DNA from 3 places in the Neobacillus sp. YIM B06451 genome. Region 1 is predicted to be linked to each of the others. Evidence: riboswitches for the same ligand, from Rfam matches in the RefSeq annotation. Region 1 holds a riboswitch; each other region holds the start of a gene.
What was found. A riboswitch is a leader RNA that binds a small molecule or an ion and turns the genes downstream of it on or off. The one in region 1 is predicted to bind cyclic di-GMP.
Positions count from the first base shown of each region.

Region 1 (7,818 bases):
GCAAAAGTAACAAAAGAAACCGTTAACGGCGTAATCGTAATTAAAATCCATTGCAATGAAAAGCCTCCAGTTGAAAAACCTGAATTGACAAAAGTCAAGGTTGCCCTTAAAGGCTGCATTGGATTGGTGGATAGCGCATGGCTGATTCTTGCAAATGGTGAAGAACTTAAGTTCACCTCACTTGGAAAGCTACTTCTTGAACTTGAAGGGAATGTGGCTCTCGAAGGGATTACTGGAGTAAAGCTGAAGGTTGGAGATAAAGAGACAACTTATTTATTAACGGATGCCAAGGTAACGAAAGAAAAGGTTGACGGAAAAATTGTCATAACGATTAATTGCGGAGAAAAGCCTCCAGTGGAAAACCCTGAATTGACAAAAGTAAAGCTTGTTGTTAAAGGCTGTATTGGACCTTTCGATAAAGCGTGGCTTCTTCTTACCAACGGAAAAGAGGTACAATTTACTTCGCTTCTAAGCCTCCTACTGACCCTGGAAGAAGGAGTTAAGCTTGAAAATATCGCCGGCGTGAAGCTGCAAAACGGGGATACAACCAAAACGTACTTGTTGTCTCACGCAAATGTTACGGAAGAATCAATAAACGGCACAATCACAATAAAAATCAATTGCGGACAGGACCAGCCTCCAGTTGTGCCTGCCATTACCAAAATCAAGGTAGTGATTGAAGGCTGTATCGGACCGGTCGAGAAGGCTGTTCTTGTATTGAAGAATGGAACAGAAGTAGATTTCAATTCGGATACCCTCGATCTTTTGCTGAATCTGGGCATCAATGACATTGAAGGCTTCAAGCTGACAGTGTACGGCGAGGTAAAAATGATCAAACTGGCCGATTTGGCAGCTAACCTGGTCACATTAAAAGATGGGCTTTTAACCGTCAAGCTTGACTGCGACCTTGCGGAAGGCGGCAATGCTTTTACGAAAATTAAGCTTGATCTTTCAAACTGTATCGGAACTATCACAAAGACGGTTGTAGTTTTGAAAAATGGTACAAAAATTGAGGTACAGAACAATTCAATCGATCTCAAAGCTGCTCTGGCGATTGACTTAATCGATAAGATTGAACTGACAGTAAATGGAGAAGTAAAAACGTTCAAGTTATCAGATTTACCTGATGCATCCAAAATAGTTGCGGAAGGATTACTAACAATAAAGCTCGATTGCCCTGCGGCTCCGCCAGCGGACAACGGTGGTGGTGGAACAACCCCTCCTGGAGACAATAGCGGCGGTGGCGGCGGTACGACTCCACCAGCTCCACCAGTAATTGTTATCCCGGAAAACCCAACACCGGGCGGTCCAATCGTTGAGGCAAAAGAACTTGCATGGATTAAACTTTTGGCCAGTGGATGTGTAAACATCGGCGCCAACGGAAAAATCCTTTTGAATAATGGCCAAGCCATTAACTTCACATTCGGGGAAAATGGCGCCATTGTGGACGTAAACCTGGATATGAGTGAGATCAATGGTATTGAAGTCCTGTTGAACGGAACACCGACAATTTTCACAATGGACAAGCTCCAGTCAACTAAACAGGACCAAATTTTGAATGTAGTTATCCAATGTGAATCTTTAACCCCACCTCCACTACCTGCTGACCCAGGCACTGGCGGCGGAACTGACCCTGGCACCGGCGGCGGAACCGACCCTGGAACAGTGGTCGATCCTGAAGACCCTGCAACAGGCGGGGAAAGCGATGAAAATCCTCCTGTAAATATTGGCGACAATGAAACACCAGGAGGAAATGTAGGCGGATTTGACGGTTCGCTTCCGCAAACTGGTGAGTCCAGTCCGATGCCATACTACTTCATTGGCATGCTGCTTGCGATTGCTGGATTTGGGATACTGCGCGCAGGCAAAGTGCGAAGCTAAATAACATGGGAGGGAGGAGGATAAACTCCTCCCTCTATTTTTAAAGATATGAATGATTAAAATATGTCTAGCTCCAGCGTCCAGCGCCTAGTGTACTTCGGTCCCCTCGCTACGATAAGTCAACATCGATTCACTTACGTTCATCGTGTTTCCTTTATCTCCATCGGGGCCCTCCAGTCCATACGGCGCTAAACGGACGCTTACGCTTTTCTATAAGGAGTTGCAAATGAAAAAGACGGCTGCAATTTTACTGATTTTAATAGGGTGCGGATTTCTCTTGTTTCCGGTGTCCAGCAGAATGTACAGTGAATATATGCAGGAAAAACTTCTTAAGGAATGGGAGCCTTCAGGCCAAGCTTCGGCAGCTGCTGGGAGTTCCGCTGCTGAACATTATCGTGGCCTTGATGAAGTTTTTTCAGCGGGACAAGATTTTGGCGTAGTTTCTTCAGCAGGCTCGGATGATGAATCAGAAGAACAAGAAACCGGGAAAAAGAGTGAGCCGCAACAGGAAGGCCAAAATGGAACCACGGTTCAATCCTTAAATAAAACATTGCCAACCCAAAATACTTCCTCCGGGAAAAAGAAACAGCAAGCATCTTCTCAGGTTATGGCTGTTTTGCAAATCAAAAAAATCGGTTTAAAAATACCAGTCCTTGAGGGAGCTACCATGAAGAACATGAAAAAAGGGGCAGGCCTCATAACAGGGACAGCACTGCCAGGCCAACCGGGAAATAGCGCGATTGCGGCACACCGAAGCCGCGGGTACGGGCATATGTTCAACAGGCTGAATGAAATGGTGAAAGGCGATACGATTGTCATTAAAGACAAAAACAAGACGTATACCTACAAGGTATATAAAATAAAGGTTGTTAAGCCGACAGATACTTCGGTTCTAAATGCAATCCCGCAAAAGCGGATTCTTACCCTCGTTACTTGCACCCCCATTAAAACAGCTACCCACAGGCTGATCGTCCAGGCGGAATTAATAGAAAGCAAGTAATGCCACCCTTTTTCAACAAGGTGGCATTTTTCTGTTTTTCACCTACTTTTCGGTTGTTGGGTTACAATTCCTGACAAATTCTTGAACTTTTTAAAAAACATGTAGAAAATTTTGTAAGTTTGAACTATACTACTACTATATTAATAGTAAAAACTTTTCAACGACAACGGCAAACCTATTGAAAAATAGGGACGCAAAGCCATAGGGCCTCAGTCTTTTCCATGAAAAGAGTGGCAGCCTGGCTACCGAAAGGAGAGTTATTTTTTTGCGTAAAATTTTTGTGTGCCTTTGTTTTATAGTACTTTTAATCCCCGCATATTCAATTTCCGCTCCGTCTGAAAAGGCTACAGCCAATGCGGTGGCACAGCCGGTTGATACAAGCTTGATTGCAAGTGGGGTAATCGGAGTCAAGTATAGCAGCCAGGTAGGGAAAAGGGTAAAGGTTGCGATTGAGAAATCCGGGAACGTCTATTATTATGACCTTCCAAACGATGGTACTATCAATTATCTTCCCCTTCAAATGAAAAATGGCAGCTACAATGTCAGTGTCTACGAGCAGATTAAAGGAACCAGCTACCTTCCTGTCCATCAAACTGCCGTACAGCTGTCGCTCGAGGATCTCAACCAGGTTTACCTGCAATCCGTCCAAAACGTTCACTGGAATAAATCAATGAAGCCGATTAAAAAGGCAGCTGAGTTGACTTCGAAACTTAAGAGAAACGAAGATAAGGTAAAAGCCATTCATAGCTATATTGTAAAAAATGTAAAATATGATTCTCAAAAACTTAAAACGGTCCAGCCCGGATACATTCCAAGTATCGAAGCTACATTCGAGGAGAATAAAGGAATCTGCTATGATTATTCCTCCTTATTTGCCGCCATGCTTAGAAGCCAAGGCATTCCCGCAAAAGTTGCAATGGGATATACGCCTGGGGTCAAGGGATACCATGCCTGGAATGAAGTCTATATAAAGGAATTGAATAAATGGGTGGTTATCGATACAACGGTCGATGCCAGCTCAAAAAAAGCGTCGCCCATTTATAAAAAGAATTCCCTGTATAGTAAGGAAAAAGAATATTGAGCAAAATTGCCCGCCTAAATGTGCGATGAAAAGCAGTTCAGGCGGGCTTTTGTGTCCATAATTTGTCAATCAACCCCTAATTCCTTTTGAATAAAGGGTTGGAAGGAATGAATCAATTTATATAGAATAAAATGGAATGTATATTGGAGGAAGGTGGATAGGGGCAAGCGCACTTTTCGACATTTTTTTGAAAAAAGCTAAAGTATGGGAAAAAATGTTGCGTACGTTGACAAACCTCACTGACAGCCGAATTTGCGACATGTAAAGTGTAGGGGCGGACACATTCGTATTTGTTGCCGGGATGCGAAAAAAAGCATCCATTATAGCATGTTTGCCTTGTATCCAAGCGATATTTTCCCAAGTATTCTTTCAAAATAGGAGGGAATGGATTGAATTTTTTAGGGAAGGAAGGGGGAGCCTCTTTTTGCCAATGGGCTTGTCGACACAGAAATCTAACAATGCTATAATGAATTCGGTTACAAATTTCATTAGTTTGAAAATTTTACAACATTGGAGGGATGGGCATGGAATACTTGAATTTATATCAGAATAACTATCTGATAGTTTTTGTGTTTCTATGTCTGGGGGTTTTACTGCCGGTAGTGGCATTGTTTCTGGGTAAGCTTCTGCGTCCGTATAAGCCAAGCGATGCGAAGTATACAACATATGAAAGCGGTATTGAACCGTTTCACGATTCCCGTGTACAATTCAATGTCCGCTATTATATTTTTGCCCTGATGTTTGTTATTTTCGATGTCGAAACGGTGTTTTTATACCCGTGGGCTGTAGCTTATCAAAAGCTCGGGATATTTGCATTGATCGAAATGCTTATTTTCGTATTGATGCTTGTGCTCGGGCTTGTTTATGCATGGAAAAAGAAGGTGTTAAAATGGATTTAAAATTGGATGGTATCTCACCTCAGGAAATGGAAGAAATGAGAAGGAATGTGTTTTTGACAACGCTTGAGCAGGTTAAGGCATGGGCGAGGAGCAACTCCCTTTATCCGATGACTTTCGGGCTTGCCTGCTGCGCGATTGAAATGATGGGCAGCGGTTCCTCACATTACGACCTGGACAGGTTTGGATCGTTTTTCCGTACCTCGCCAAGGCAATCCGACTGCATGATTGTTTCGGGAACGGTTACAAAGAAAATGGCGCCAATTGTCCGCCGGCTCTACGACCAGATGCCAGAGCCTAAATGGGTGATTGCTATGGGTTCATGTGCTACTGCGGGAGGGCCGTATATAAAATCCTATTCGGTTGTAAAAGGCGTAGACCAAATTGTCCCGGTTGATGTCTATATCCCGGGCTGCCCGCCGAATCCAGCAGCGTTGATCTATGGAATCAACAAACTTCGAGAAAAGATTCGCTACGAGGCGAAGACGGGGAAGAAGGTGATCTAACCGATGAGCGGGGAGAAAGATCTGGAGCAATTAAAGAAAGAAGCGGTTGAAAAAGCAAAGGCAGCCGCGGCAGCAAAAAGGGCAGCAAGGGCAGCTCAAGCCGAGGGAAAATCCGCGCAAACCGATAAACCGGCTGATGCAGGCTCCGAGTCTGGCGTCACTCAAAATTCCATAAAAGAAAATGCGGTTGGGGAAGCTACTGAAAAGGGAAATCCCGAATCAACACCCCAACAATCAGCGGAAGATAGCACTGATATGAAAGCGGTTGCGAATCCGGCTGAATCCACCTCTTCGGATGAAAAAGCGAAAGCTGCGGCTGCCGCGAAGGCAAAGGCCGCAGCAGCAGCGAAAGCAAAAGCAGCCGCACTCGCGAAGAAATCAGGAGAGGGCGCACCTGAAGCAGGCGGGGACGATGAAAAAGCGAAAGCAGCAGCCGCCGCGAAGGCAAAGGCAGCGGCAGCAGCAAAAGCGAAGGCAGCTGCGCTAGCGAAGAAATCAGGAGAAGGCGCACCTGAAGCAGGCGGGGACGATGAGAAAGCGAAAGCAATCGCCGCCGCACAGGCAAAGGCAGCCGCAGCCGCGAAAGCGACGGCAGCCGCGCTTGAAAAGCAATCGGGAGAAGGCGCACCTGAAGCAGGCGGGGACGATGAAAAAGCGAAAGCAGCAGCCGCCGCGAAGGCAAAGGCAGCGGCAGCAGCAAAAGCGAAGGCAGCTGCGCTAGCGAAGAAAGCAGGAGACGGCGCACCTGAAGCAGGCGGGGACGATGAGAAAGCGAAAGCAATCGCCGCCGCAAAGGCAAAGGCAGCCGCAGCCGCGAAAGCGAAGGCAGCCGCGCTTGAAAAGCAATCGGGAGAAGGCGCACCTGAAGCAGGCGGGGACGATGAGAAAGCGAAAGCAATCGCCGCCGCAAAGGCAAAGGCAGCCGCAGCCGCGAAAGCTAAGGCAGCCGCGCTTGCTAAGCAATCGGGAGAAGGCGCAGCTGAAGCAGGCGGGGACGATGAAAAAGCGAAAGCAGCAGCCGCCGCGAAGGCAAAGGCAGCGGCAGCAGCAAAAGCGAAGGCAGCGGCGCTAGCGAAGCAATCCGGAGAAGGCGCACCTGAAGCAGGCGGGGACGATGAGAAAGCGAAAGCCATCGCAGCCGCCAAAGCAAAAGCAGCCGCAGCAGCCAAAGCAAGAGCCGCCGCTTCAGCCAAGGACGGTGGGGAAGCAGAAACGGAAGCACCGGCAGCTCCATCACCGAATCAGCCTTATCTTAATAAATATGTAAAAGTCATTGAGGAGCATCTTGGGAAAGACGTCCTTGAAGATTACTATATTAATAAACTTTCAAAAGATGTACCGACGCTGGTCGCCAAACCTGAAACCTACTATAAAGTGGCCCAGTTCCTCAAATTTAATGAACAACTTGGGTTTGATTATTTATCCGAGCTGCATGCAAGCGATTTTGAAACCCATTTGGAACTATATGTGCATTTATTCTCATATAAAAACAGGCAATCTGTAGCCCTGAAAGTAAAGATTGACCGTAACGCGCCAACAATTGAATCCCTGCAGCCGCTTTGGGCTGGAGCAGATTGGCCTGAATGCGAGGCTTATGATTTACTTGGCATTACATTCACAGGGCATCCGCATTTACATCGAATCCTGCTGGGAGAGGATTGGGTTGGCCATCCACTTAGAAAAGACTACGAGCAATACGACGTGGAGGTATAACCAATGATACGTACAGAAGAAATGCTGCTAAACGTAGGACCGCAGCACCCGAGTACCCATGGGGTGTTCCGCCTTGTCGTCAAGATTGATGGGGAGACCATTACGCACGCCCAGCCGGTAATTGGCTATCTGCACCGAGGTACCGAAAAAATCGCTGAAAATCTTCAATACACACAAATCATCCCTTATACGGACCGGATGGATTATATCTCATCGATGACGAACAATTATGTCATCTGCCATGCCGTCGAAACGATGATGGGCATCCAGGTTCCGGAACGCGCCGAATACCTGCGGGTTATCGCGATGGAATTGAACCGGGTCGCAAGCCACCTTGTCTGGTGGGGAACTTATTTATTGGATATGGGGGCAGTCAGCCCGTTCCTTTATGCCTTCCGGGAAAGGGAAATGATTATCAACATGCTGAATGAGCTGTCAGGTGCGAGGCTGACCTTCAACTACATGCGCGTTGGCGGGGTAAAATGGGACGCGCCGGAGGGCTGGATCGAAAAGGTCCAGGATTTTATCCCTTATATGAGGGAGCAGCTTAAAGGCTATCACCAGCTTGTCACCGGGAATGAAATCTTCATGAACCGGGTTAAAGGAGTTGGCCGCTATACAAAGGAAGAGGCTATCCAGTATTCGCTGACAGGGCCAAACCTTAGGTGTACCGGCGTTAAATTCGACCTGAGAAAAGACGAGCCATACTCCATCTATGACAGGTTCAAATTTGACGTAATC
Region 1 covers NZ_JAVFKJ010000005.1:174,507-182,324, reverse strand. Annotated here, with positions in the region: gene RB160_RS11895 (LPXTG cell wall anchor domain-containing protein) at 1-1,881, shown strand, start outside; gene RB160_RS11890 (class D sortase) at 2,108-2,881, shown strand; cyclic di-GMP riboswitch class I at 3,040-3,131, shown strand; gene RB160_RS11885 (transglutaminase-like domain-containing protein) at 3,147-3,962, shown strand; gene RB160_RS11880 (NADH-quinone oxidoreductase subunit A) at 4,487-4,861, shown strand; gene RB160_RS11875 (NuoB/complex I 20 kDa subunit family protein) at 4,852-5,364, shown strand; gene RB160_RS11870 (NADH-quinone oxidoreductase subunit C) at 5,620-7,077, shown strand; gene RB160_RS11865 (NADH-quinone oxidoreductase subunit D) at 7,081-7,818, shown strand, end outside.

Region 2 (7,818 bases), on a different contig from region 1:
AACAAACGGCGGAGTTATGACCGACCTCGGGGATATCAGTTCAAAGTGGAAAGACTATATTTGGTTCGAGGAATATGTTACCCCTAAAAACAACTACACTCTCAATGGCTACATGTTTGTTCTGTTAGGATTGTACGATTGGTCTAAATTGGAAGTGCAAGGCGATTATGGTCAGCAACAGGCTAACTCTCTATTCAATAGAGGGATTCAGTCATTAAAGAAGGTTCTTCCTAAGTATGACATGGGCGGTTTTACGATGTATGACCTTTCTTACTATACAATGAAAACTAAAAAACCTCATGTTGCAATAGGATATCACGCAGTTCATATTTATCAGCTTAAAGCACTTTATTCGATAACAAATGAACCTTCTTTATTATCACGGTCTAACCTTTGGGCATCCTATGTGAAAAAGTAATCGTGTATCGCATATACTGACATCGATCCTGAATTCACAAATTATAATGGTACTTCCGATTCCGTAATCGTCCAATTCGACATAACCAGAATCCCGGTAGCAAACTACAACAAAGACTCATTCGGTTTGATTATACAACCAATTAAATCTAAAAATGACTTCCTCTTGATTTATAAATAAGGCAAAAATTGAGGACGGTTCTTGGTTGCCGGTTTGGCGGACAATAACCGTCCCCTTTTTGCCCTCATAGTTTACCAACCAAGGACTTAATTAATTCCATTCCCTTTTAAAACTTCTTAAAGATTCTTCAAACCCTTTAAATTCGATATTAATCTTTGCATACTCTTTTTTAATATTATTTTTGCGGATTTTCGGTAGGCGATTTTCTTTGAAATCTTTTGTTGCAGCGGGAAACATTCCAATTAGAAACAAACCCGCAACCACCCAGCCTGCTATAGGAAAAAATATACCAATAATAATTGATGAAATACCACCAACCAATATATACTTAAGCAAAATTAACAAATACCAAAAAGTATAATTAAGCCACATGGAAGTTTTCCACCTTTTCAATTATGTCCCCATTATTCGGTGCTATCATACGGTCAATTTGAAAGCTGTATTTATCCCTAATATACCCGCGAAGAAACATTTTCTCTTCTATTGTTATTTCAGTATTATTAGTCATTCTTTCAAAAATATTAAAGAAGTACAGTTCTTCTTCGGTAAGTTGATTTTTGCTGCTGCGTGCCTGCATGATAAGTAAATCCATATATTCCTTGAAACAATATTGGAACATTATTGCACCTTTAATTTTTGATTTATGTTTGGACTTTTCAATAAAATGATAAGCCTTAAGCGTACTATAGCGAACTTTTAATTCTTTGATTTGTCTGTCTTGTTCTTTTATCACTCTTTGAAGCCGTTGAATTTCTGCCTGCAAAGTTTTTACTTGATTCTTTAACCGGTTGACTTCAGGCTGTCTGGACAGAGCGCCTAGAATCACTCCACCTACCCCAGCAATAATCGGGATCAAGAATGGAACTGGCATATTATAAATCCTCCTCAAAGAAATCTACTAAATTGGCATATATCTTTGCTTGTTTTTCTATTTCCAGGATATAATCTATGCCACTTTCATAACTTACTAAACTTGACCCCGTCTCATAAACCATTGCCTCAATTTGTTTATTTTCGCTAACTAATTTAACGGTTATTTGTTCTAACTCCCTAATTTCCATCCAATTCAAATGGTAAAAAGAAGCAATTTCTTTTACTAGTAATACAAGAGTGGGCCAGTTGATATAGGGAATACCGCCAGTTTTCTTCATCCCTACAAAGAAATTCGTTACAAAGGAAATAAAATATGCAAGGATTTTAATTTGCGACTTCCTGATCTTATCCTTAATATTACACGCTTTAAAATAGCTCTGACATAGTCCCCAGGTTATTCCGTGTGATGCTAGATCTTGCATCCTTAGGGTAAACAAATGATTAAAAGCTTCACCATGCTTTATGACTTCCCCACCTGGATTGGCAAGTTTTGCGTCCTTTGTTATCTTCTTGGTCAATTCGATTAAATAATTTCCTGTCCCTCCATTATCTTTGGTAAAGTCAAAAAAAGAGTGACCGGGAAGCGGAAGACCCTGCTTGGAGAAAGTGTCGGCAATCAAATGACGAACAGCTTGCGTTACCCCCTTGAGCAGACCATATTGATCTGCAGTAACAAGAAAAGGATTATCACTGCGTATAGAGAAAACATCATGTCCAAAAAGAACTCGATGAAAGGGAACCTCAGGATTTGTCCCTCCTCTTGTAAGAAACTTATCACCGTTTGGTCTATCTATATAATCGCCAACATGATGAAAAAGCTTCCCCGCAAACGAGTCCTTTTTACTAGAAGATTCATGAATTTTATCAAGGAATTTATCCAGCTTATCAGAGGAAGAAAAGATTCCTCCAGTCACCCCTGCCATTAGTACGAACAGTATATCCGTGATTTGGAGTTTTGTATCAAGCAACTTCTTGGGCATCTTCTTTATATCTTCAATTTGTAATTGTAATTGTTCTAAATTACCCTGTAACATATTTAAATCATCTAAACTTTTTTGCAAGGAAATATCCAAGACACTATTGTTACTCATCAATTACGTCCTCCAAGAACATAGAGAGAAATATACAACAGATTTATAGCTTTCTCAATTTGGTCAAAATCTTCATTATTTATTTCTCTAGATACCATTCGCCATACTGAGTCAGGTACCTCAATTAATCCATAATTATCCGAAACCTCTTTTATCTCATGATAATTAAGTTTTCTCATATTCTCGCGATTCGAATAACCAATTATCCATTCAATATCAAGCTCCATATTATTATCAGGATTAAATTCCTTTATCAAAAAATCTGCCAATCTTATTTTCAAGAAATTCCCTCCTTTAAAAATAGTATACTGTTTTTTTACATATTTGACCAATCCATTTAATTCCTTATATTTTGCACCATTTAGATCGACAGGGGAAGTCCTTTTTTGAAGAACTACTTAATAGAACGCCTTTCACGAGCGGACGAGGCAGCAGTTGCCGCCTACTCCATCCCTTCCAACATGATCGTAAACAGATTAAAATGCCTCTTCGGATTTTCTTTATCTGTAATATCACTATACTTGATTCCCTCATAGACCACGGTCGGTGTATCACTCGCTTGTTTGTATTCCTCGACGAACCCTTTAAATATTTGTTCTACATCTTGCTTCGTTGTACCCTCGCTGACTGATCGAATAAGGGCTTGTTGGGCAATGGCATGTTGCGCGTTTGCCATCAACAATTCTTCACTTATATTTAAGGTTACCTCCTCGGGCAATTCCTTATACAGTCCAACCACTTTGATTGTACCATCCTCGTTAATCGATCCAGTGACTCTTAAATCTTTATTAAAGTAGTATGTAAATACTTTATTGCCCCAGTCATACTCCCCTGTTATGAGAGTTTCCGGAATTTTTGTGTTCCCAACTGTTTTTTGTAAGGATGGGGTGAGCTCTTTATAAACCTTTTTATACGTGTTATTGAAAATAACCTTAAACTCTTCGGGGTTTACCTTCATCAAAATGGTATGATTGGTTGGCTCTTCTGTGGCGACTGCTTCTGTAGTCTCTTTTTCAGTTTCGACTGTTTCCGGGGCTACTTCCTCGTCTTCGTGTACATCATCCTCTTCCGAAGCGTACAAACTCTTTCCCACAGCCGCTCCTTTTTGATTAACCACGTTTTTGCCATTGAACGAAAGCTCCACCCCGGTAGATAAAAGGACTTTGTCATTTTCAACAGACTTGATGTCTCCAGTAATTGAATGTGCGATTAGTATGATTTCTTCCCCGTTATACGTGTAAACTTCAGAGGTGGCAGGGCCTCTGTAACTGTCACTGATAATAAATTCATAGTATCCATCTTTGTTCATATCCATGGAAAATACATGTGGTGAACCGCTTTCAGAGATATGGGGCAAAACAGTGTTCTTATTGGTATCCGTTATTCTTATGTAAAAATCATCCGGAACTGTTGAATCCCCTTCCGGCTTTCCGCCCGAAATTTCCACTGTTTCAACAAACTCATCGTTATCTAAATTGATATTCTCATTAACAGCAAAACCAGTATCATAGTTTCCCTGCCAGTGATAGACGCTTGCGGCGACAGTAATACTCCCTGCATTATCCGTCTCCTCGGTTTCAAGAGCCTCATTCGTGCTAATCGGATTGTTCCCTTCCCCTTTATCCGAAACCTTCCCGCTCTCACTGCAGCCTTGTAAAAAAAGAATGATTAAAATAAGCAAACACCTTTTCAAATCAATTCCCCTATCCCTCTATGTTTTAGATACATCTTCAAATCCTCGACTCCCATTTACTAGCCATTTTAGGAAGAAGAAAACCCAAGCGCAACTCTATTATAGATGAAAACAGAAAAACATTTTGAATTTTTTAAAAATATTTTCCCTTCCTATCCAACTTCCCTTTTTAGGAAAAATCGGACCATACCCCATGCCCTCCTTTGGCAGTAAGACAGCAAATACCCGCCATTCACCATCCCCCCTGCACTAGAAACCCGAGGTTGATAGAAAAAACGAACCCGCCCGAATGTAAAATTCAGGCGGGTTCAACTAAGAGGCTGCCCCAAAAGTAACCTTTTGAAACAGCCTCTTCATAAAAGTTTGGTTGGCAATTACTTAATAACTACATTAGCGAGATCTATTGTTATCCAACCGCTTTTATTATCTGCTTTTACTACTTCCAATTTCTTAACACCAGCTATATCTACATCTACGTTACTTGGTAGTCCACCCTGTGTAAGTTTAACAGAAGCAAGAACTTCTCCGTCTCCAACAATTTCTATATTAGTATCGTAGTTGTTTCTTGAATTATCATCAATACCTATTAAGCCGGTTATTTTCGAATATTTACCATCTAAATTTAATGAGTATTTATCCGCCCCGTCGGAATAATAGAATTCCATACTATATCCCTTTGTATAAGTTTTTCCAGCAATCTGCATAGTTTTATTAGTATTTACAGTAGAAGTTGCATAATAAGGTTTTAAAATATCAGACATGTAACTTCCATTTAGATTTGTCCCAAAGAAAACTGTATCCACCGTCTTATTGTAGAATGCTTTGTCACCTAATAGATCACCAACTGCATTTACAGGCGCATACATAATTCCTTTATAAGCTAGCACTCTTGGTACAGAAACTCCTGCAGTTTGAAAATTACCACTTTGAATATTTCCCTTATAAGCGATTTTAGTTTTTAGAGGTGTTACGGCATAACTTTTGTAGGAATCAGCTTCCTTAGATTTGGCAGCAACCTGTTTTTTTAAATCACTGATTTGTTTATCTTTTGTTGCTATTTGTTTTTTCTGGGATGCTACTGTAGTTTGTAAGGATTTAATTTGTTTCTGTAGTGAAGAAATCGATTCGCTTGCGGCTTCTGTTACGTTTGAAGAAAAGAGTGTCCCAAAAACGAAAGAGATTACTACCAAAAATACCAAACTTCTTTTTTTCATGATGAACCCCCATAATTGTTATTCGGAAAATAAAAAATAGACATTCAGCTACCGAATGTCTTTGTTTAGATTTCGGTAGCTGGCTGGCATAATCATTTCTGACTTTAGCCCCTAAAGCTTTGCGTCCCAATTTTTCAAGTGGTTTGCCTTTTCGTTTATATGCTATTTTCAAAGGTTATATTTTCCAAAATAATTATATAAGTAAAACTACCTATTTGGCAATATTTTTTTAGAAAATAATTCCACAATACGGTTAAAAGGACCTAAGATTCAAAAAAACTCCCTATAATGTTGGATAATAGTACAAATATAAAAAGGGTAATCTATACTTATAATTGAACTGTTTAAGTCAATCTCATAGTAGCTCTCCTTTTAACAAAATTCTTAAAAAGTATCCAATGTTATCAGACTTCTGGTTACAGTTATTCTGATATAAGACCCTTAGCCTGCAGGAATCGTTTTTAACATCTCCCTTTCGTTTCATTATTCTTCGTAATATCATGGTATATAGCTTTTACCTTCCTTCCTATGCGCGGGGTGGTCTTCGCGGGCTCTCTATTTCAGCATATTCTTCGGAATCCAAAACCCGTTCATTTGGACCATGTCTTGTAGAGGATTGGACTGAATCTTCGATTGTGTTGAGAATTCCCCGTCAAAATAATCCATCTTGAACCATATCCCTGATTAGCTTTTATTTTTGAGAGAAAACAAATAAACCCGGTCTTAATGGCCGGGTTTTCATTTCAAAGAAAATCATGAACTTGTAGGGCTCTGACAAAACCCATTTACCAGTTTAAAAAAAGCAAACTCCTTCCACCCCAAGCATTAGTATAGCAATGGAAATTAGAAAAGTTCCGTGCTTCCTGCTTGGATGCTGGTCATGTTTCAGAATCCACCGGAACCGTCCCTTTGGTTTCCGGTGGATTCCATGATTATCTCAGCCCGAGAGTTCCGATGTTTCTGTACGATTTCAAATCATGGCTTGTGATTTTTTCTGGTGACAGCGCGAACAGGGTATCACCGATATACAGGAGCCGCTTGATCTCTGTATTGTATTCCTCATAAATAGATGGCTTCTCGCTGTCCATATGAGTAATTTTCGACTGTAGCGTGAATCCTTTTTCCGGATCGATATTGTATACATAGGCTCCCTGGGACTCGAAAATTTGATCGTATTCATTTGCCTTGCTGTTTTGATAAACGGAAATCGGGAAGGCAAACAAACCCTTATCTTTGTTGAACAGCAGTGCTTTATGGTCATGATTCAGCAGTGAATGCGTCCCTCTCCCGCCGATGACTTCTGTGAATTTCTCTTTTGGATTGCTCATGTCACTAACATCGAACATCGAAATTTTGACGCCGTCAGTCAGGATAATCGGCTGGGCACCCGCTTCTTTTGCCGTCACTATTTTCGTATCATGCCCGAATCCTATCAGATGATTTTCATCATAAGGGTGCAGGTAGTTGCTGAACCCTGGAATCTTCAGTTCCCCGAGCACTTTTGGCTTTGCTGGATTGCTTGCCTCAATGACGAAAAGCGGATCCGTTTCCTTGAAGGTGACCATATAGATGCGATCGCCCATGAATCTCGCAGAATAAATCCGCTCACCCCGCGCCAGTGACTCAAGCTTTCCCGCCGGCTTCAGATTTTTATCCAGGATATATAGAGCATTGGAGGATGGCCTGCTTTCATCCCATGCATATCCCTTTGTGGTCACGACACGGAAATAGCCATCATGTTCGTCCATTGAAAACTGATTGAGCACGGTGCCCTGGACTAATGCCGACCCCTGGAATTCCACGTCCATCCCTTTGACCGAAAACTTATGGATCGTTGTATCTGGTGCCGTCATCTGAGACCAATCACCCCGCGGATGCTCGGCCCAATTCGCAATCGCTAGATAGAGATTTTCCTTTGACATATACATTTGTTCCCCGCTTCCAAGGTAGGTGGTGACAGCGGCTTTTTTACCATTATGATTGAGGTCGATCGCTGCAATCATTGTATAATTAGGCTCTTTGGATTCCGGGAAATAATTGATTTCATCATAACTGACGATTTGTTCCGCCGGCTTTGTTGCTGTATCCGAATACTTCGGACGAATATCAATAGCTTCGTTTTCGCGCAGCAACCAGTAATCAGGATGGTGCCTGGTGACCAGATACACAATCCCTTCCACTTTCCGCGCCGACACATAGCCTCCCTCCAGCTCGACCTCCCGTACCTGGACTGGTTTAGCCGGATTTTTCACATCATAGATGATTGCCTTTGCTGATTGCATCATCGGGGCAATCTTAGAATCCTTAGCCACTTGTTCATATGGTTTCGCATTCGTGTGATACGAATGT
Region 2 covers NZ_JAVFKJ010000002.1:251,260-259,077, forward strand. Annotated here, with positions in the region: gene RB160_RS05715 (D-glucuronyl C5-epimerase family protein) at 1-418, shown strand, start outside; gene RB160_RS05720 (hypothetical protein) at 689-970, opposite strand; gene RB160_RS05725 (hypothetical protein) at 960-1,469, opposite strand; gene RB160_RS05730 (hypothetical protein) at 1,471-2,562, opposite strand; gene RB160_RS05735 (hypothetical protein) at 2,562-2,843, opposite strand; gene RB160_RS05740 (hypothetical protein) at 3,005-4,255, opposite strand; gene RB160_RS05745 (NPCBM/NEW2 domain-containing protein) at 4,630-5,469, opposite strand; cyclic di-GMP riboswitch class I at 5,541-5,627, opposite strand; gene RB160_RS05750 (beta-propeller domain-containing protein) at 6,402-7,818, opposite strand, start outside.
Region 2: another riboswitch for cyclic di-GMP. It lies ahead of RB160_RS05745 (NPCBM/NEW2 domain-containing protein); the one in region 1 lies ahead of RB160_RS11885 (transglutaminase-like domain-containing protein).

Region 3 (7,818 bases), on a different contig from region 1:
CAGCTCCTGGGGTGGATATCATCTCGACCCGGGTTATCGGTCCGGTATCGTCGCTTGCGGCTGATACAGACGCAACCACGATTGAGCCTGCCTATCTTCCATTCTATACAACGATGAGCGGAACCTCGATGGCAACGCCGCATGTGGCAGGGATTGTAGCGCTACTCCTTGAAGCGAATCCATCCTTGTCACCGGACGAGATTAAAAAGGTTCTTCAGGATACGGCTACAAATATGCCTGGCTATGAAACTTGGGAAGTAGGTTCCGGCTATGTCAACGCCTATGCTGCGCTTGAAGCGGTTATGTTCGGAAAGCAGTATGGCAAGACGGTTAATGAATACCAGAAGTTCAATGCCAATGTACAGGCGGAAACAGAACGTGTTCCATTTGAGGTATCCTATAACCCATTGCTTCCAAGTCAGTACGAATTCACTGTGCCGGAGGGGATTTCCCAGCTGACAGCACGGATCGATGCATACGGCCTATTGGGTCAGACCGGAAATCCGGTCAACCTGGTACTGATTGCACCGGACGGAACGGAATACAGCTCTGGAGTCAATCTGCTTTTCGCCCTCTATCCTGACAGGACGGCTTCCGTCACATCGCCTAAGGCGGGACAATGGAAAGTAGAAGTACGGGGCTTGCGCGGCAATGAGCTTAATCCGATTGGAACCGCGCTTCCGGAAACAATCCCGGGAACACTTGCTTTCACGAAAGTAAGCGGCTTTACTGGATTGAACGACATTAATGGCCACGCGGCATCTTCAGCAATCCAAATGGCTGTCAATGAAAGGCTCATGGATGGCTATTCCGATGGCACCTTCAAGCCTGACCAATATTTGCTGAGAAAAGAATTGGCCCGTTATCTAGTAATGGGAGCAGGAATTCGCCAAAACCTTGCCGGTTCAGCGAAGGATACAGCCGCAGCGGATCTTCCATACGCGCTTGCTGTGCTAGCGAAAGGTGCCGCAATCAAGGATGGCAAAATAACGCAAAAGGGCGTCATGCGCCTCGATTCAGCTGGAAACTTCAATCCAAACGGAACTTTGATCAAGGCTGAACTCGCCTACACGCTTGTCCAGGCTCTCGGATTACAGCAAATGGCGCTCGACCACACTGGTGATGTTACCGTTCTATACAACAATGACCGGATCAAGCTTAAAGACAATGCATCAATTCCGGCAGAGCTAAAGGGATATGTACAGGTGGCGCTTGATTTGAATATCCTAAATGCAGCATTTAGCGTAAAACAGGGGCCTTATGACCTGTTACCGACTGTCGAAGCAGTTTTCGAACCTGGCAAAAAGGTAACCCGCGCCGACTACGCAGTTGCGTCATCACGCTGGTTCCAAGCATGGTTCCAATAAGGCACACCTAAACAAAAAGAGGAGCACTTCGCTCCTCTTTTTCATGTAAAGATCTTTTTTTAGGATTTAACAAAGGGTGCCAAGAGTGGCAATTATTCAAGAAAGCATGCGCCGTCTCTATTGCTTCACTAGAAAAATGGCTCATGCCACACTAAAGAAAAGAGACAGTAGGTACTTAAGAGCTAGGCCAAGCGCTTTTTGGAAAAATAGGCATTAAGGAGGATTTTCTTCTCCATGTCCATAGGAGTATACTGGTCTCCATTATGTAAAAAGGGGCGGAAATGTTGCTGGAAAACTATAAAGAGATACTGACTCCGCTTCTCCTCAAGTCCGGGAGCAAGGCACAAATCAAGCTGGAAGGGCACCATCCCGAATCCAGGCTTGCAGGCGGAAAATACTCATTATCAACTCATACCATCACGCTATATATTGAAGAAATTAAGGAGCAGTGCATCCAGATATTTGGATCAATCGCGAACCTGGATCTTTATATTGCAGTTGTTTTCGCCCATGAACTTGGGCATGCGGAAGATAGGGCACTTGGGATATTGGCGGAACGGCTTGAAATGGCAACAACTGAAACCGAGCGGGCACGGCTGTCATTTTTAATCGAAAAAAGGGCCTGGAACTACGCTGAGAGGCTCCTTCAAGGGACAGATCGGAAGTTTACGAAAAAAATCATCTTCCAATCGCTGCGCCATTATTATGAACAAATCGAGCTGCAGCACGGAGCTTGAATTTTTCAAGCGGAAGGCATAGGCTATTCCTATCTGGTTGTACGGTGAAAGGAAGGATAGGCATGGCTGTTTCAAAAACAAATGCAATGCGGCTGCTCGATTCGAAAAAAGCCGAGTACGCCATGTTGTCATATGAAGTAAGCGATGGCAAGGTAGACGGCGTGTCGGTTGCGGAGAAAATCGGCAAGCCGAAGGAAATGGTTTTCAAAACGCTCGTCACCCAGGGCGCATCAAAGAATATTTATGTTTTCGTCATTCCGGTTGAGGCTGAACTTGACATGAAAAAGGCTGCAAAGGCCGCCGGGGAAAAGAAAGTAGAAATGGTCCCCGTAAAGGATATTCAAAAACTGACCGGCTATATCCGGGGCGGCTGTTCGCCAATCGGGATGAAAAAGCTATACAAGACATTTATTGACAGCAGCGCGGAACATCTGGACTGGATGATTGTCAGCGGGGGGAAGATTGGAGTCCAAATTGAACTCCCGCCCGAAATTTTAATAGATGTTATAGATGCCGAGATAGCGGACCTATCTGGGCAGGGGTAAAAAGGCGCATGACAAAATGCGTCTTTTTTCTATGAAAATCCCATTTTTACTTCAAAGCAGAGCATATGAGAGCGAGGTTTGCTTTTTGTTCACAATTTTGTCAAATTTGTATCCCCTGATTTTTTCTCCTTCGACAATTTCCATTTAATTTCCACAGATTATTCCTATATCCGCCCCGAGATTTGACTAACGGTTTGTGTTTAATTTGGGTGGTTTGGCGATTTATAATCTAGCTATCGTGTTGGAAAAGCCATGGAAATCACCAAAGGGAAGCGAAGAAGGAACGCCTTTATGTGGACACTTGGGCGATCCGGAGCTAGTAGTGTAACCGGCCCTCTAAAAAATCATCTTTTGGAGGAAAAACAGTGAAGAAGAACAGCATCGCGAAAAAATGGGGTTCAACACTTTTGGCAACAACGTTAATCATGAACGCAAGCCCAATGGCGCTTGCCGCTCCCGCCGCACAACCAAATGAGAAAACCTTCACAACTGGCAGGACGGAAATGAATAAAATGACAGGGACAATCAATCTGAATCCAATTCCTGCTCGGAAGGATAATGGAAACACAGTTCTATTAAGCGGAACAGTAGTCATTGATGGGCCAAAGCTAGAGCTTAAAGTGAATGATAAAAATGTAAACGCCAAGATTACAAAAATCGGTGATACCGTATGGACTTTTGAATATGTCCATACACTCAAACCGGAAAATGTAGAAGACAAGAAAGACGAGCTAATTATCATTGGTGCTTATACAGTTTACCCAAATGGCAAAACAGCAGGACAAATTCATACAAATGCGGAACCGGCAAAAGTCACGGTAGACTTAACTCCGCCGAATATTTCTTTCAATGACTATAACACTGATTGGACAAACCAAAGCATTACTGTATTTGCCTCGATGAATGAACCAGGCACACTGAATCCAAAAAGCCATACCTTTGATGAAAATGGCAGCTTCACTTTCATTGCCACTGATTTAGCGGGAAATGTTAATGAGAAAACTGTTGCAATTTCCAACATTGATAAGGTAGCTCCTACTGCGGAGGTAGAATATTCAACGACATCGCCAATCAATACAGATGTAGTGGCCACTATCGTAGCAAGTGAAACCGTAACGTATAAGAACATTGATCAACTCCCTGATTATGTAGAATTTGATAAGGAAGCTAAGACCTTTGCTTTCTCTGAAAATGGGAGCTTTGAATTAAAGTTTATTGATAGAGCCGGAAATCCAGGTTCTGTCCTGGTTAAAGTGGAAAATATCGATAAGGAAGCCCCGGTCGGTTCACTCACCTACTCTACTAATGAATGGACCAACCAAGATGTAACGGCAACGCTGAAATTCACTAAGCCAGTTAAAGAGATTAATGGTTTACCGAACAATGTCTCTTTTAATCAAGTAGATAAGTTAACTTACGCACTTACTTTTACAGAAAACCAGGAAGTAAATCTCAATTTTAAGGATGAAGCAGGAAATACCGGCGATGTGAAAGTTAACGTCTCAAATATCGACAAAGTGGCTCCAACCGCGATAGTAAGCTATTCAAATGAAGACCTTACAAACCAGGATGTCGTTGTAACAATTGAACCAAGTGAGGAAGTAACAATCCTTAACAAAGAGGGTTCCTTAAGCAAAACGTTTACAGAAAATGGCGAGTATGAATTCCTTTTTGTGGATAGGGCTGGGAACACGGGTACAGCTAAAGTTATCGTAAGTAACATTGACAAAATTGCTCCGATAATTACAATCAGTGATTTTTCGACTGAATGGACGAACCAGGATATAACTGTAACTGCGAGCATGAATGAAAAAGGGACGCTAAACGTGGAAGGCTATACTTTCAAAGAAAATGGCAGCTTTGAGTTTGTCGCGACCGACCTTGCCGGGAATGTTACAAGGCACACTGTCCAAATCACAAACATTGATAAAGACGCTCCTGTAATCACTGCATTACCCTACAATTCAGACTGGACAAACCAGGACATAACGGTAGAAGTTTCAGTGGATGAAGGCAGCCTTAACAAACAGAGCCATACGTTCACTGAAAACGGCAGTTTCACATTCATTGCCACAGACCGTGCCGGAAATATTACAGAGAAAACAGTAACCATTGAAAACATTGATAAGGTTGCTCCTGAAATAATAGTTGAAGATTATGTTGCTAGTCCAACAAACAAGGACATTACCGTAAACGTCAGCATGAATGAGCCTGGCACATTAAACCAGGAAAGCTATACATTTGAAGAAAATGGCGAGTTCGAGTTCATTGCGACCGACCGTGCCGGAAATGAAACGAAGAAGAAAATAGCCATAACTAACATTGACAAGGTTGCTCCAGTCATTACTGTATTTAGCTATAATACCTCGCCAACCAATAAAGATGTTGTCGTGAGAGCCGAAACAAATGAAGGAACATTGAATACAACAAGCCATACATTCACGGAAAACGGATCTTTTGATTTTATTGCAACTGATGCAGCAGGCAATACAAAGGTAGAAACCATTAAAATCACTAATATCGACAAAGTGGCTCCTGTCATTACATTAAATCCATATAACCAGGATCCGACCAACCAAGATGTTACTGTGACAGTAACAACCAATGAGGGGACACTGAACGCTTCTTCCCACACCTTCACACAAAATGGTGAATTTAAATTTGTCGCTACTGATGCAGCCGGAAACGTAACTACAGTAACGGTAACTATATCTACTATCGATAAAACTCCGCCAACTGTAAGTAATGTCATCAATGGATTTGCTTATAATCGAAATGTAACGCCTACCTTCAGCGAAGGAACCGCGACGATTAACGGAAAACCACATAATTCGGACTCGGAGATATCAGCTGAAGGCAACTATACGTTGGTAGTAACTGACGCGGTTGGGAATGCCACGACTGTGAAATTCACAATCGATAAAACCGCACCGGTCGTGAGCGGAGTATTGAATAATCAATATACCAAAGAAGATGTTATACCGACATTTAACGAAGGTACTGCTACTTTGAATGGTAAAACATTTGTATCTGGAACCCCTGTATCCAGCGAAGGAGTTTACACTCTAGTCGTGAGGGATGCGGCAGGAAATGAAACTAAAGTGTCATTTACAATCGATAAGACAGCTCCGAGCTTAACAGGTGTAAATGCGGCAAATGACAACAATGGCAAAAACGCAAAAACAACGGTGTCTGGATCTGCCGAGCCAGTCGCGACTATTAATGTATATGTAGTAGGAAGCGGAAATAAGTTAGAGTTAGTCGGCAATGGTACGGTAGGGTCAAATGGCAGCTTTAATTTTGTACTAACCACTTCCAAAGCGAAAGACACTGAATTGATTGTCATGGCATTTGATAGAGCAAACAATTCATCAGAGGTAAAAGTTAAAATTAAGTAAAGATTTTACAAACCAATAACCCTGTCCAATCCCTTTAAAGGTTCTGGCCAGGGTTTTCTTTTTCCAAAATGTCATCAATCATCTTATCTAGGCGGATGATACTTTTCATCGCGCGGTCGTATTCGATTTTGCGGTAGTGGTGCATGCCGCCTTCTTCTTCGTCTTTTTCGTCGGCGAGTTTGACGATTTCCTGCATCGGCGTCCGGACGATGTCGTTGGTGGGTAGGAAGGAATCGGTATGGAAGAGGATGGCAAGTGCGATCGTTTTTGCTTTGACCGGATTTTCTCCGAGCCGGATCAGCAGCTTGTGGGCGCGCTCTGCCCCCTTGATTGCATGGATATCATTTTTCCGGTACAGTTCGTAATCCCATTTTCCGTTCCTGTACCACGTGTAATGCCCCATATCATGCAAAAACCCCGCCTTTGCCGCGATATCGACATCCTGGCCCTGCTCCCGCGCAAGATTGAACGAATGGTAGGCGACGGCAATGGCATGGGCCATACCCGAGCGGTTCAGGAATTTTTGGGCAATCCGGTGTTTAAAAATGTTTTCAAGTGTTACATCCCTCATAGTCCACCTCCGCTTTAAGCAATACTATCATTTTTTCCCCATATATGAAGAAAAAGACTCCCAAATTGGAGTCCCTTTCCCTAAAGATAGGATAGCATTTTTTCACTTTGAGAATGGTCCAGCTTCAGCGCCTAGCCCCCTAAGCCGGTTCCCTCCGGAGGGTAGGGCATCTACGGGCCCATCTTTAGCTTGAAGGGGCTAATCAATGCGCTTCGGCTTTTCTTGCCATCTATATCAACCGCCTTTTTGGCGGAGGAGTAACACGCTTGGTATTACTATTCCCGCGATGTACCGGTTTAAACGTGTTGCGAAATTTGTTGGAACAAGGCCAAGCCTATTTTTTACACTGGGCATTCACCTAACTGAGGGAGGTGCATATGATAGTGGTTGAAACAATCCATTTGTCTGAAAAAAAGGGGTGTGTTCATGTGGCGGGCAGGATCAGGAACTACTTTGCCGGGGGCAATACCGCAAGGGGGTTTTACAGTTTATATGCATCGAATCTGCAGGGGCTTGACTGGCTGTTCATCCTGAAGGGAGGGCCCGGTACCGGCAAGTCCTCATTGATGAAAACGATTGGCAGGGAATGGCATGAACGTGGCTATGACATAGAATATTTGCATTGTTCTTCCGACAATAAATCAATTGATGGGGTCATTATCCCTGCCTTGAAAATTGGCATTGTAGACGGAACCCACCCCCATGTCATTGAACCGACGGCCCCTGGTGCGATTGAGGAATATGTCAACCTCGGCGAAGCCTGGGATTCCGGGGCTCTTCACAGGGAAAAAGAAACGATCCTGAAGCTGAATAAACGCATAGCCGAGGCGTTCAAACAGGCTTATGACACGTTCAAGGAAGCGCTGGCAGTCCATGATGAATGGGAATTGATTTACATCCAAAGCATGGATTTTGAAAAAGCGGATGGGTTGACAGAGAAGCTGATTGAGCAGTTTTTCGGAAAAATGAAGCTGAACAAAACTAGCGAGATTCGGCACCGATTTCTTGGGGCTGCTACGCCAAAGGGAGCCGTGGACTTCGTTCCCAACCTGACAGAGGATATCCAGAAGCGGTATTTTATTAAAGGCAGGCCGGGGAGCGGCAAATCGACAATGTTGAAAAAGCTGGCGAAAACCGGCGAGGAACGGGGGCTTGATGTCGAGATTTATCACTGCGGGTTTGATCCACACAGCCTTGACA
Region 3 covers NZ_JAVFKJ010000015.1:80,307-88,124, forward strand. Annotated here, with positions in the region: gene RB160_RS19795 (S8 family serine peptidase) at 1-1,367, shown strand, start outside; gene RB160_RS19800 (hypothetical protein) at 1,649-2,104, shown strand; gene ybaK (Cys-tRNA(Pro) deacylase) at 2,167-2,649, shown strand; cyclic di-GMP riboswitch class II at 2,909-2,992, shown strand; gene RB160_RS19810 (Ig-like domain-containing protein) at 3,015-6,047, shown strand; gene RB160_RS19815 (HD domain-containing protein) at 6,082-6,618, opposite strand; gene RB160_RS19820 (PRK06851 family protein) at 7,047-7,818, shown strand, end outside.
Region 3: another riboswitch for cyclic di-GMP. It lies ahead of RB160_RS19810 (Ig-like domain-containing protein); the one in region 1 lies ahead of RB160_RS11885 (transglutaminase-like domain-containing protein).